DNA from 2 places in the Nocardioides kongjuensis genome. Region 2 is predicted to be linked to the other one. Evidence: riboswitches for the same ligand, from Rfam matches in the RefSeq annotation. Region 2 holds a riboswitch; the other holds the start of a gene.
What was found. Region 2 has a riboswitch for thiamine pyrophosphate ahead of thiE (thiamine phosphate synthase). Riboswitches for the same ligand answer to the same signal wherever they lie in the genome.
Positions count from the first base shown of each region.

Region 1: linked by a shared signal. The riboswitch ahead of BJ958_RS22465 (thiamine ABC transporter substrate-binding protein) and the one ahead of thiE (thiamine phosphate synthase) in region 2 are both predicted to bind thiamine pyrophosphate.

Region 1 is NZ_JACCBF010000001.1:4,676,397-4,681,939, reverse strand. Features, by position in the region: gene BJ958_RS22475 (ATP-binding cassette domain-containing protein) at 1-754, opposite strand, end outside; gene BJ958_RS22470 (ABC transporter permease) at 762-2,393, opposite strand; gene BJ958_RS22465 (thiamine ABC transporter substrate-binding protein) at 2,405-3,472, opposite strand; TPP riboswitch at 3,464-3,572, opposite strand; gene BJ958_RS22460 (MBL fold metallo-hydrolase) at 3,580-4,647, opposite strand; gene BJ958_RS22455 (SDR family oxidoreductase) at 4,657-5,481, opposite strand; gene BJ958_RS22450 (NAD(P)H-dependent amine dehydrogenase family protein) at 5,478-5,543, opposite strand, start outside.
Region 2 is NZ_JACCBF010000001.1:5,249,978-5,255,520, reverse strand. Features, by position in the region: gene BJ958_RS25245 (thiazole synthase) at 1-414, opposite strand, end outside; gene thiS (sulfur carrier protein ThiS) at 477-674, opposite strand; gene BJ958_RS25235 (FAD-dependent oxidoreductase) at 671-1,669, opposite strand; gene thiE (thiamine phosphate synthase) at 1,680-2,270, opposite strand; TPP riboswitch at 2,261-2,370, opposite strand; gene BJ958_RS25225 (NAD(P)-binding domain-containing protein) at 2,336-3,445, opposite strand; gene BJ958_RS25220 (choice-of-anchor P family protein) at 3,623-4,933, shown strand; gene BJ958_RS25215 (FumA C-terminus/TtdB family hydratase beta subunit) at 5,023-5,543, shown strand, end outside.

The DNA of each region.
Region 1 (5,543 bases), 570 kb from region 2:
AGGGGCGGCCGAGGAGGATCGTGGCGGCCTCGGGGGTGAGGACGCGGGCATACCCGAGGAAGAGGGCCGTGGCGGCGTCGGCCGGGCGCGCCCAGACGTCACCGGTGGCGCCCTCCTGGACGATGCGGCCCTCCCGCATCACCGCCAGCCGGTCGGCGATCGCGAAGGCCTCGTCCTGGTCGTGCGTGACGAGCAGGGCCGTCGTACCGGCCTGGGTGAGGATCTGCCGGAGGTCCGCCGCGAGCCGACCGCGCAGGCCGGCGTCGAGGGCGCTCAGCGGCTCGTCGAGCAGCAGCAGCCGGGGTCTCGCGGCCAGGGAGCGGGCCAGGGCGACGCGTTGCCGCTCGCCGCCGGACAGCGTGCGCGGCAGTCGGTCGGCGTACCCACCGAGGCCGACCAGCTCGAGCAGGTCGTCGACCTCGGCGCGCACGGCGGCGCGGGAGGCGCCCTGCAGGCGGCGGGCGTAGCCGACGTTGCGGGCGACGGTGAGGTGGTCGAAGAGCTGGCCGTCCTGGAACATCAGCGCGAACCCGCGCCGGTGCGTCGGTACGCCGGTGAGGTCGGCGCCGTCCCAGGCGATCCGGCCCGACGACAGCGGCTCGAGGCCGGCGACCGCGCGCAGCAGCGTCGACTTCCCACAGCCGGACGGCCCGAGGACCGCGAGCACGTGGCCGTCCTCGACGCCCAGGTCCACGGCGTCGACCGCCACGGTCGCGTCGAAGGCGACACTCACTCCCTGCAGCTCCAGGCTCACCACGGACTCACCACGATCCCACTCCCGGCACACGCAGCCGCTCGACGACGAGGATGACACCGGCGGTCACGGCGGCGAGCACCACCGACGCGGCCATGGCGGTGCCGTAGTTCAGGGCGCCCGGGTGCCCGAGCAAGCGGTAGATCACGACCGGCAGGGTCGGCTCCGCGGGGCGCACGATGAACGAGGTCGCGCCGAACTCCCCCAGCGACACCGCGAAGGCGAAGCCCGCCGCGGCCAGCAGGGGCCGCCACACGACGGCCAGGTCGACCGTCTGCAGGGTCCGCAGCGGACCGGCGCCGAGCGAGGCCGCGGCCTGGCGCTGGCGGTCGTCGATGCCGGCGAGCACCGGCACGAGCGTCCGTACGACGAGGGGCAGCGCAACAAGCGCTTGGGCGATCGGCACCAGCAGCGGGCTGGCGCGCAGGTCGAGCGGCGGCTGGTCGAGGGCGATCAGGAAGCCGAAGCCGAGCGTGACCGCCGAGACGCCGAGCGGCAGCATGAAGAAGCCGTCGAGGATCGTCCGCGCCCGCCGTCCCGCTCTGCTGCGGACCTTCCGCGTCACCACGAACGCCACGACGAGCCCCAGGGACAGCGACATCCAGGTCGCGTCGACCGCGATCCGCAGGCTCGCCAGCAGCGCGTGGGTGACCGGCACCTGCAGCAGGCCGTCGGCGGAGCCGCCGAGCGCGCGGTAGGAGTCGAGGGTCCAGCGGCCCTCACGTCGTACCGAACCGATGACCAGCGCCACGACCGGCAGTGCCACGAGCGCAAGGGTGAGCGCCGTGACGACGAGCGCCGGCAGGTCGTGCGGGCGGGGGCGGGTGGGCGCGGCGGCGACCCGGCGCAGGGTGGGGTCGGGTACGGCGCGCAGCCGGCCGACCACGACGAGCAGCGCCACGACCGCCAGCATCTGCACGAGCGAGAGCGCGGCAGCGGCCGGCAGGTCGAGCAGGTCGGCGGTGAGCAGGTAGATCTCGGTCTCGACCGAGGAGTACCGCACGCCGCCGAGCACCAGCACCACCCCGAACGCGGTCGCGCAGAACAGGAAGACCACGCTGGCCGCGGAGACGATCGCCGGGCGCAGCGCGGGCAGGGTGACGGTGCGGAACACGGCGAGGGGCGTGGCACCGAGCGCGGCCGCAGCCTCGGCCGGCCGGCGGTCGAGGCCCTCCCAGGCGACGCCGACGGTGCGGATCACGACCGCCACGTTGAAGAAGACCAGGCCGATCAGGATCGCGGCCGGGGTGCCGTCGAGGTCGAGGAAGCCGAGCGGCCCCGACGACGAGATCAGCTCACGCACCGCGAGGCCGACGACCACGGTGGGCAGCACGAACGGGACGAGGAGCGCCGTGCGGACCAGGGCACGGCCGGGGAAGCGCAGCCGGTGCAGGACGTACGCCGCCGGCAGGCCGAGCAGCACCGCGCACGCGGTCGCGACCGTGCTGGTCCACACGGTGAACCACAGCACCCGGCCGGTGCGCGGGCGGCGCAGCACGTCGAGCACGGCGCCCGGGTCGAACGAGCCGTCCGGCCACACCCCGCGGTGGAGCATCGCCCCGACCGGCAGCACGAAGAAGACGGCGACGACGGCGACCGGGACCGCGGCGAGCAGTCCCAGCGCCAGTCGTCGGGTCACCGTCGCACCACCTATCGCGACACGATCTCCGTCCACTGCTCCAGCCACGCCTTGCGCTTCTCGGTGATCTCGGCCGGCGCGACCTGCTCGGTGGTCGCGGGCCGCTTCGCGAACTTCGCCCAGTCGGCGGGCAGCTCGACGGAGGCGTCGACCGGGAAGACGTACATCGACTCGGGCAGCGCGGCCTGGACCTCGGGCGAGAGCAGCCAGTCGATCACCGCGTGCGCGCCGGCGGTGTTGGTCGTGTCGCCGTGCAGCACGCCGGCGTACTCCACCTGCTCGAAGCAGCCGTCCAGCAGCGCGCTGGTCGTGGTCCGGTCGCCCGCCTTGGTCAGCGTGAACGCCGGCGAGGAGTCGTAGGACACGACGATCGGACGGTCTCCGCCGGAGAAGGTGAAGTCGGTGAAGTACGCGTCGGACCAGCCCTTCACGACCTTGGCGCCGTTGTCGACGAGCTCGGTCCAGTACGACGGCCAGCCGTCGCCGTACCTGGCTATCGTGGCCAGCAGGAAGGCCAGGCCGGGCGAGCTGGTGCTGGCGCCCGGGATCACGAAGAGATCCTTGTAGGCGGGCTTCGTCAGGTCGTCGAGGGTGGTCGGCGCCGGGATTCCCTTGGCCCGGAACCACGCGTCGTCGACGTTGACGCAGACGTTGCCGGTGTCGATCGGCGTGAGCGCGTGGTCGTCGTCGCCGTCGAGCTCGTGGGCGGCGGCGCCCTCCGGCAGGGTCGGCGCGTACGACGCGAACACGCCCTCGTCGACCGCACGCGTCGCGAAGGTGTTGTCGACGCCGAAGACGACGTCGCCGACCGGCTCGTCCTTGGTCAGCACCAGCTCGTTGGTCAATGCGCCCGCGTCCTCGAGCTTGCTGATCCTCAGGTCGTAGCCGGTGTCCTTCTCGAACGCCTTGACCAGCTCGTCGGGGATCGCGAACGACTCGTGGGTCACCAGCGTGACCGTCTTGTCGTCCGCCTTCTCGTGGTCGCTCTCGCTGCTGACCAGCGAGCAGCCGCTTGCGAGCAGGACCGTGGTGGAGAGGGCCACCAGGCTGAGGCGGCCGGTGAGCATGCGCGTACGCATCGGATGACTCCCTTCGCCGGTGCTAACCGGATCAGGTTCGGAGGGTCTGCGGCCCGCGCCGCACTCTCAGCACCCGGATGGTGCTCCCCTGTCGGACGCCTCCGATTCTAGGACGCCGTGTAGACCACGCCGTCCGGCAGGTCCACCGCGCTGGCCTGGCCCCGGGCGACGAGCAGGTCGAGGTGCGCCTTGGTCTCCATCGCGGCCATGCCCTGGCTGAACACGTCGAGCTCGCCGAACGCCCGCTCGTGCCGGGTCCAGCCGAGGTCCTTGGCCACGACGAGGGAGGTGGCGGAGCCGCGCTCCTTCAGGGACGCCAGGCACAGGTCGAGGCGGTCCTCGTGGTGGGCGAGGAGCTCGTCGACGCGCTGGTACGACGACGGAGCGACCGGGCCGTGCGCAGGCAGGATGCGCAGGTCGGGGAGCTCGCGCACCCGGGCGAGGGAGGCCATGAACTGGCCGAGGGGCTGGTCCGCGGGCGGGACGGTGAACCCGATCGACGGGGTGATCGTGGGGAGCACGTGGTCGCCGGAGAAGAGGACTCCCTCGGCCTGGTCGGCGAAGACGTAGTGGCCAGGGGTGTGGCCGGGGGTGTGCACGGCGTCGAGACGGCGACGGCCGACGTCGAAGCTGCGGTCGCCCTCGAGCCAGGTGTCGGGGAACGCCCAGTCGACGGGCTTCGGCAGCTCCCCGGGACCGGCCGCCCACAGCTGGGCGATCTCCTCCGCGCCGGCGGTGCGCAGCACCGCGAGGAAGGGGCTCTCGTCGAGCCCGTCGCGCCCGGCCCGGTGCAGGAGCTCGAGCGCCGGCTGCTCCTCGCGACCGAGGGCCACGTCGGCGCCGTACTCGTGCCCGAGGACGGTGGCCAGCGTGAAGTGGTCGCGGTGCACGTGGGTGACCAGGAACCGCTTGATGTCGCCGAAGCCCGAGCCGATCGAGCGCAGCGAGGTGTCGAGCAGCTCCCGGGCGACCGGGATCGACCAGCCGCCGTCGATCAGGGTGAGCCCGTCGTCGCCCTGGACGACGTACACGTTGATCGCCTTGAGCGCGTCCATCGGCAGCGGCAGCGGGATCCGGTGGATGCCCTCGGCGACCTCCCAGGCGCCCTCGTCGGCCCAGTGCCGACCCGAGTCGGGCGAGACGGCGTGTCCGGTGGCGATCCCTCCAGTGCTCATGAACGCACTCTAGGTGGCGTTCACATCCGGTCGCAGATCGGGTAGCCGGAGGTCGAGGTTCGGCTCCTGGATGCCGCCGTCGACCTCCAGCAGCTTGCCGGTGACGTACTTCCCGGCGGGCGAGGCGAGGTAGACCACCGCGGCGGCGATGTCCTCGGCCTCGCCGATCCTGCCGAGCGGCGTCGCCTCCTCGAGCTGGGTCTTCATCTCCGGCACCCCGGCCACGAACTCCAGCGCGCTGGTCATCACCGAGCCGACGAAGACGCCGTTGACCCGGATCTCCGGGTTGAGGTCGGTGGCGGCCAGCCGTGACCAGTGCGCGAGCGCCGCCTTGGCGGTGCCGTAGGCGAGGTACCCGCGCCCGGCCAGCCGGCCCATCGCCGAGGAGATCGAGGTGATCGACTTCTGCCGGCCCTCGCCCGCCGACCTCAGCATGAGCGGTACGGCGGCCCGGCTGAGCGCGTGCGCGGTGGCGACGTTGAAGTGGAAGGCCTCCTCCAGGTAGGCCACGTCGGTGTCGAGGAAGGCGTTCGGGATGGTGCCGCCGACGTTGTTCACGACGACGTCGAGCCGACCGAACTCGTCGAAGGCCGCATCGGCGAGCGCGGCGACCTCGTCGGTGTGCGCGAGGTTGGCCGGTACGACGAGCGCGCGGCGCCCGGCGTCCTCGATCCGGACCGCGACCTCCTTGAGCTGGGCCTCGGTGCGCGAGGAGATGACGACGTCCGCGCCGGCCTCGGCGAGGGCGATCGCGGTGGCCGCGCCGATGCCGCGGCCGGCGCCGGTGACGACGGCGACGTGGTCGGTGAGGCGGAACCGGTCGAGGATGCTCATCGCTCCCCCTCGGTGCCCGTGCCGGCGACCAGGCCACGGCCGGTGACCAGCGGGAGGTCGAG
Region 2 (5,543 bases):
CGCGAGGACGGGGTCGTCGGTCGTGTAGGGCAGCACCACGAACCCGCGCCGGACCAGCTGCTCCGCGGCATCGAGGAGCTCGATCGCGTCGGGCAGCAGGGAGTGCTCGTCGCCGATGACCTCGAGCTTCACCCAGTCGGTGCCGAGCGCCTCGCGGGCGAGCTCGGCGGTCAGCACGGCCTCCCGGGCGGACAGGCAGCCGGCGGTGTTGGGCAGCAGCCGGACGCCCGCAGCGCGCAGGGCCGCGAGCAGTCCACCGTCCGCCAGGGTCGAGGTGCGCCGGATCGAGACCGTCACCAGCCCGGGCTGCGCCGCGGCCAGCACCGGCTCGACGAGCGAGGTGCGCGGCAGGCCGCCCGTGCCGAGGAACAGCCGTGACGAGAGCGACTCGCCTGCGATCGACACGGTGCTCATCCCGGGGTCCCCGACGAGTTGTTCGGGCGAGCGCAGCGGAGGAGAAGAACTCGGTGGGGTGATCATCCGCCCTGCACCGCCGTCACGACCTCGACGACGTCGCCGTCGGCCAGCCGCCACGACGCCCACTCGCCGCGCGGCACGACCTCCTCGTTGACCGCGACCGCGACTCCGTGCGGGCGGGCGTCGCCGAGGCGTCGCTCGAGGAGCTGGGCGACGGTCGCCGCGTCGGCGATCGCCTCTCCGTTGCAGGTGATCATCGTGCTCCTTGCATCGTCCGGCGGGGATCGAGGACGGGGTCGACCCGTCCGGTGTCGAGGTGGTCGGCCACGAGCTGCGCGGTGAGCGGCGCGAGCAGCACGCCGTGCCGGTAGTGACCGGCCGCGAGGACGACGCCGTCGACGCCGCTGGGACCCACCAGCGGCAGCCCGTCGACGGTGGCCGGGCGGTCGCGGGCGGTGCCCTCGACGAGCTCGGCCCGGTCGAGCGCGGGCCACAGCGCCCGCGCGGCCGCCAGCAGCCGCAGCGCCCCGCCGGCGGTCACCACGGGCGGCGCCGCGTGCGCCTCCGACGTGGCGCCCAGCACCACCCGTCCGTCCCCGCGCGGCACCAGGTAGACGGCCTCGCCGCCCACCCAGCCGCGGACGGTACGACGGGGCGGGTCGTCCGAGCGCAGCCGCAGGATCTCGCCGCGGACGCCGGACACGAGGCCGGACCAGGGCTCCGGCAGCGACGAGCCGGTCGCCACCACGGTGACCTCGGCGTCCGGGCGGGGCGCGCCGCGCAGCACCACCCGGTCCAGCAGCGCGTCGCAGACCGCCCGCGGGTCGACGCTCGCCTCGGAAGGCAGCAGCGCGCCGCCGGCGACGCGGGCCAGGGTGGGCTCGGCCGACCGGACCCCGGCCCGGCCGAGCAGCTCCACCGGGTGCCCGTGCCGGTGCAGCAGCGCCGCCTGCCGCTCGACCTGCTGGAGGTCGCCGGCGTCGTACCCGACCAGCAGGGTGCCGCTGCGCCGCAGCGCCACGCCCAGCCGCGCGGCCAACGCCGGCCACAGCCCCAAGGAGGCGACACCGAGACGGAGCAGCTCCTCCTCGCCGTGCCACACCTCGGCCGCCGGGCAGAGCATCCCCGCGGCGGCGTACGACGCCCCGCCGGCCGGCTGGGGGTCGACCACCGCCACGTCGTGGCCGCGGCGTGCCAGCTCCTCGCCGACCGTCAGCCCGACGATCCCCGCGCCCAGCACGTCGACCCGCATCCCGGCCACCTCAGGCCACTGCCGCGACGAGCTCCTTCGCTGCACCCACGGGATCGGGTTGTCGCCAGATCGCGCCGATCACGGCCACCCCTTGGGCCCCGGCGGCCCGCACCTCGCCCGCGGTCGCCGCGGTGATCCCGCCGATCGCGACGAGCGGCAGCGAGCCGGCCGCGTCCGCGACAGCAGGCACACCCAGCGGCAGGGGCAGCCCGGCCTTGGAGGCCGAGGCGAAGACCGGCCCGAAGCCGGCGTAGTCCGCGCCCGCGCCGGCGGCGGTCACGACCTCGGCCCGCGACCGGCAGGTCGCCCCGATCACCAGGCCGGGAGCCAGTCGCCGGGCGTCGGCGACGGCGAGGTCGTCAGCGCCCAGGTGCACACCGTCGGCACCCGCGGCCAGGGCCACGTCGAGCCGGTCGTTGACCACGACCACCGCTCCCGCCGGGCGCACCGCGGCCACCACCGCACGGGTGAGTGCCACCAGCGCTGCGGTGGCCAGGGACTTGTCCCGGACCTGGAAGCCGTCGACACCGGCGTCCGCCAGGGCAGGCAGCAGGGAGAGGTCGTCGCGTTGCGAGACGAGGCAGAAGAGGTGAGGCGTCATCGTTCCGTTCCTTCGCCGGCATGATCCGGATCAGGTGTGACGGTCGGAGCGGCTCCAGCTCCCTCTCAGCCCGCTGCCGCGGACTCCCGTGGGTTGTCGGCCGTGACGTTAGCAGCATCGTGCGACGAGAGGAACCGGCGTACCGCCAGGGCAGCCGCCCGCCCAGCCCGGTTGCCGCCGATCGTGCTCGCGGAGGGGCCGTAGCCGACCAGCTGCACCCGCGGGTCACGGACGGCGGTCGTGGCCGTCTGCACGTCGGCGCCGCTCTGCAGCAGGGCGATCCCGCCGCGCTCGCTGCGCAGGTGCAGCGGCGCGAGGTGGCCGACGGCCGGCCGGAACCCGGTGGCCCACAAGATCACGTCGGCGCGCTCGAAGGACCCGTCGGCCCAGCGCACGCCGTCCGGCTCGATCCGCGCGAACATGTCGCGGCGCCGCTCGTAGACGCCGAGCCGGGCCGCCTCCTGCTCCTGCGGACGCCGGGCCAGCCCGGTGACGCTGACGACGCTCGCGGGCGGCAGTCCCTCGCGGACCCGCTCCTGGACCAGGCCGATCGCGTGCCGACCGACGTTCTCGTCGAAGTCGTCGCGCCACACCGGCGGGCGGCGAGTCACCCACACCACGTCGGTGCGAGGCGCCAGCTCGCCGAGGAACTGGACCGCGGAGGCGCCGCCACCGACCACCACCACCCGCTTGCCGCGGAAGTGCTCCGGGCCCGGGTAGTCGGCCGTGTGCAGCTGCTCCCCCAGGAAGGTCTCGGCCCCCGGGTAGTAGGGCACGAACGGCTGCGTCCAGGTGCCGGTGGCGTTGACCAGGGTCCGCGTGGTCCAGGTCCGTTCGCCGGCGTGGACCACCAGCAGGTCGCCGTCGTCGCTCACCCGGTCGACCCGCACGGGGCGCACGACGGGCAGCCGGTGCTCGTCCTCGTAGCGGCCGAACCACGCCGGCACCACCGTGTTGGCCCGTTCCCGCGAGCCACCGGGCGCCGGCGCGTCGGGCAGGTCGGCCACGCCGTGCACGTCGTGCATCGACAGCGAGTCCCACCGGTGCTGCCAGGCGCCACCCGGCCGGTCGTTGCCGTCGAGCACGACGTGGTCGATGCCCAGCCGGGTCAGGTGGAAGGACGCCGAGAGGCCGGCCTGGCCGGCCCCGATGACCACCGCGTCGTACACGTGCACGAGGTCGAAAACGTCGGTTCCGGCCCAGATATGCCCCGGGCCGTGCCATTGTGAGTGATTCTTCGTTAAATCTCTCGGGAAACCGGTCCTCGGCTCGCTCGGCGTGCCCTGGTGATGGTTTGCTTGGGGGGCTCGACACAACACAAGCAGTCAACACACGGATGGGAATGGGGTCCCGTGAACGTGCGGAAGTTCGCCTCTTTTGTCGCCTTCGCCCTGGCGGGTGCAGGTCTTGTCGCCGTTCCGGCACCTGCGGCCCACGCCGCCGACCCGGTCTACTGGTCCTACGCAGCCAGCACGGGTGCGACGTACGTCAAGGTCCTGGACGGTGTCGTCCAGTCCGACCTGACCGCCCAGTCGGGCGTCACCGGGGGCGCGAAGTCCAGCAGCTCCAAGAACAGCACCGCTGCGGTCAACGTGCTGAACCTCGCCCAGCTCGGCGCCGTGGAGACCAAGACCGACGCCGTCGTCTCGCAGGTCCTCGGGCAGCCGCAGACCACGCTGAAGTCGTGGGCACGGGTGGCCAACGTCAGCCTGCTCGGCGGCCTGATCACCGCTGACGCGCTTGAGACCGACGTGACCACCACCGGTCGCGCCGACGGCAACGGCTCGTACACCGCCAACAGCAAGCTGGCGAACATCAAGATCGCCGGCGTCAAGCTGCCGCTGAACATCCCCAAGAACTACGCCGTCACCATCCCCGGCGTCGCCAGCGTGACCCTCAACTACACGCTGCACGGCAAGTACGACCAGGACGAGGGCGACCTGATCGGCACCATGGGCTGGGCCGTCGGCGTCACCCTGCTGCAGCCGCTCGGCGGCTACTCCGCCGGCGTCACGCTGCTGGTCAACCCGGTCAACCAGTACCTCTCCGAGGTCTCGCCGTCCTCCGGCGCCTCCTTCGGCGGCACCGCCTACGGCTCGCGGATCCAGGCCCACGTCGGCGACGACATCACCGTGGTCAGCGACCCGACCGCCCGCGTCGGCACGCCGGTCGGCGGCAGCAACGGCCGCACGCTGACCAACTCGACCCTCTCGGTCAAGGTCCCCGGCATCCTCACCACCGGTGCGATCACCTCGACCACGACGTCGAAGAAGGACGCCTTCGGCAACGGCGAGATCACCAACACCAACCGCACCGCGGGCATCAACCTGCTCGGCGGCCTGGTGAAGGCCACCGCCGTGAAGGTCACCGCCTCCGGCAAGCTGCAGGACGGCGCCTACACCGGCAGCATGAAGATGGAGCTGGTCAACCTCGTCATCGCGGGCCAGACGATCCCGATCGACGTGTCGCCCAACACCATCCTCAACATCGCCGGTCTCGGCCAGGTCGCGCTCAACCTGCAGCAGACCAGCACCGCCGGCGCCTTCCAGAACGCCATCACGGCGGTCCGGATCACGCTCGACACCGCACAGGCCGGTCTCCCGGTCGGTGCGGTCATCGAGCTGGGTGTGGCCTACACGGCCATCGCCCCGCCGGCTGCCTGAGCAACCCGCAGCACCTGCCCGAGGGGCCGGTCCGCCAGCAGGCGGGCCGGCCCCTCGGCGGTTCCCGCAGCGGGATATCCTCGGTAGCCGTGGCTGAAGCTGAGTTCCGTTACTCCGACCTCCTCCCGACCGGCAAGGACGACACCCCCTACCGGTTGATCACGACGGAGGGAGTCGAGACCGTCGAAGGCCCCGACGGGCGCACCTTCCTCAAGGTCTCCCCCGAGGCGATCCAGCAGCTGACCGCCGAGGCGATGCACGACATCAGCCACTACCTGCGGCCCGCGCACCTCAGGCAGCTGCGCAAGATCATCGACGACCCCGAGGCGTCCGGCAACGACCGCTTCGTCGCCCTCGACCTGCTCAAGAACGTCAACATCTCCGCCGGTGGCGTGCTGCCGATGTGCCAGGACACCGGCACCGCGATCGTGATGGGCAAGAAGTCCGAGGGCGTGCTGACCGGCACCGACGACGCCGAGTGGATCTCACGCGGTGTGTACGACGCCTACACGAAGCTCAACCTGCGCTACAGCCAGCTCGCGCCCCTGACGACGTACGACGAGAAGAACACCGGGACCAACCTGCCGGCCCAGATCGAGCTCTACTCCAC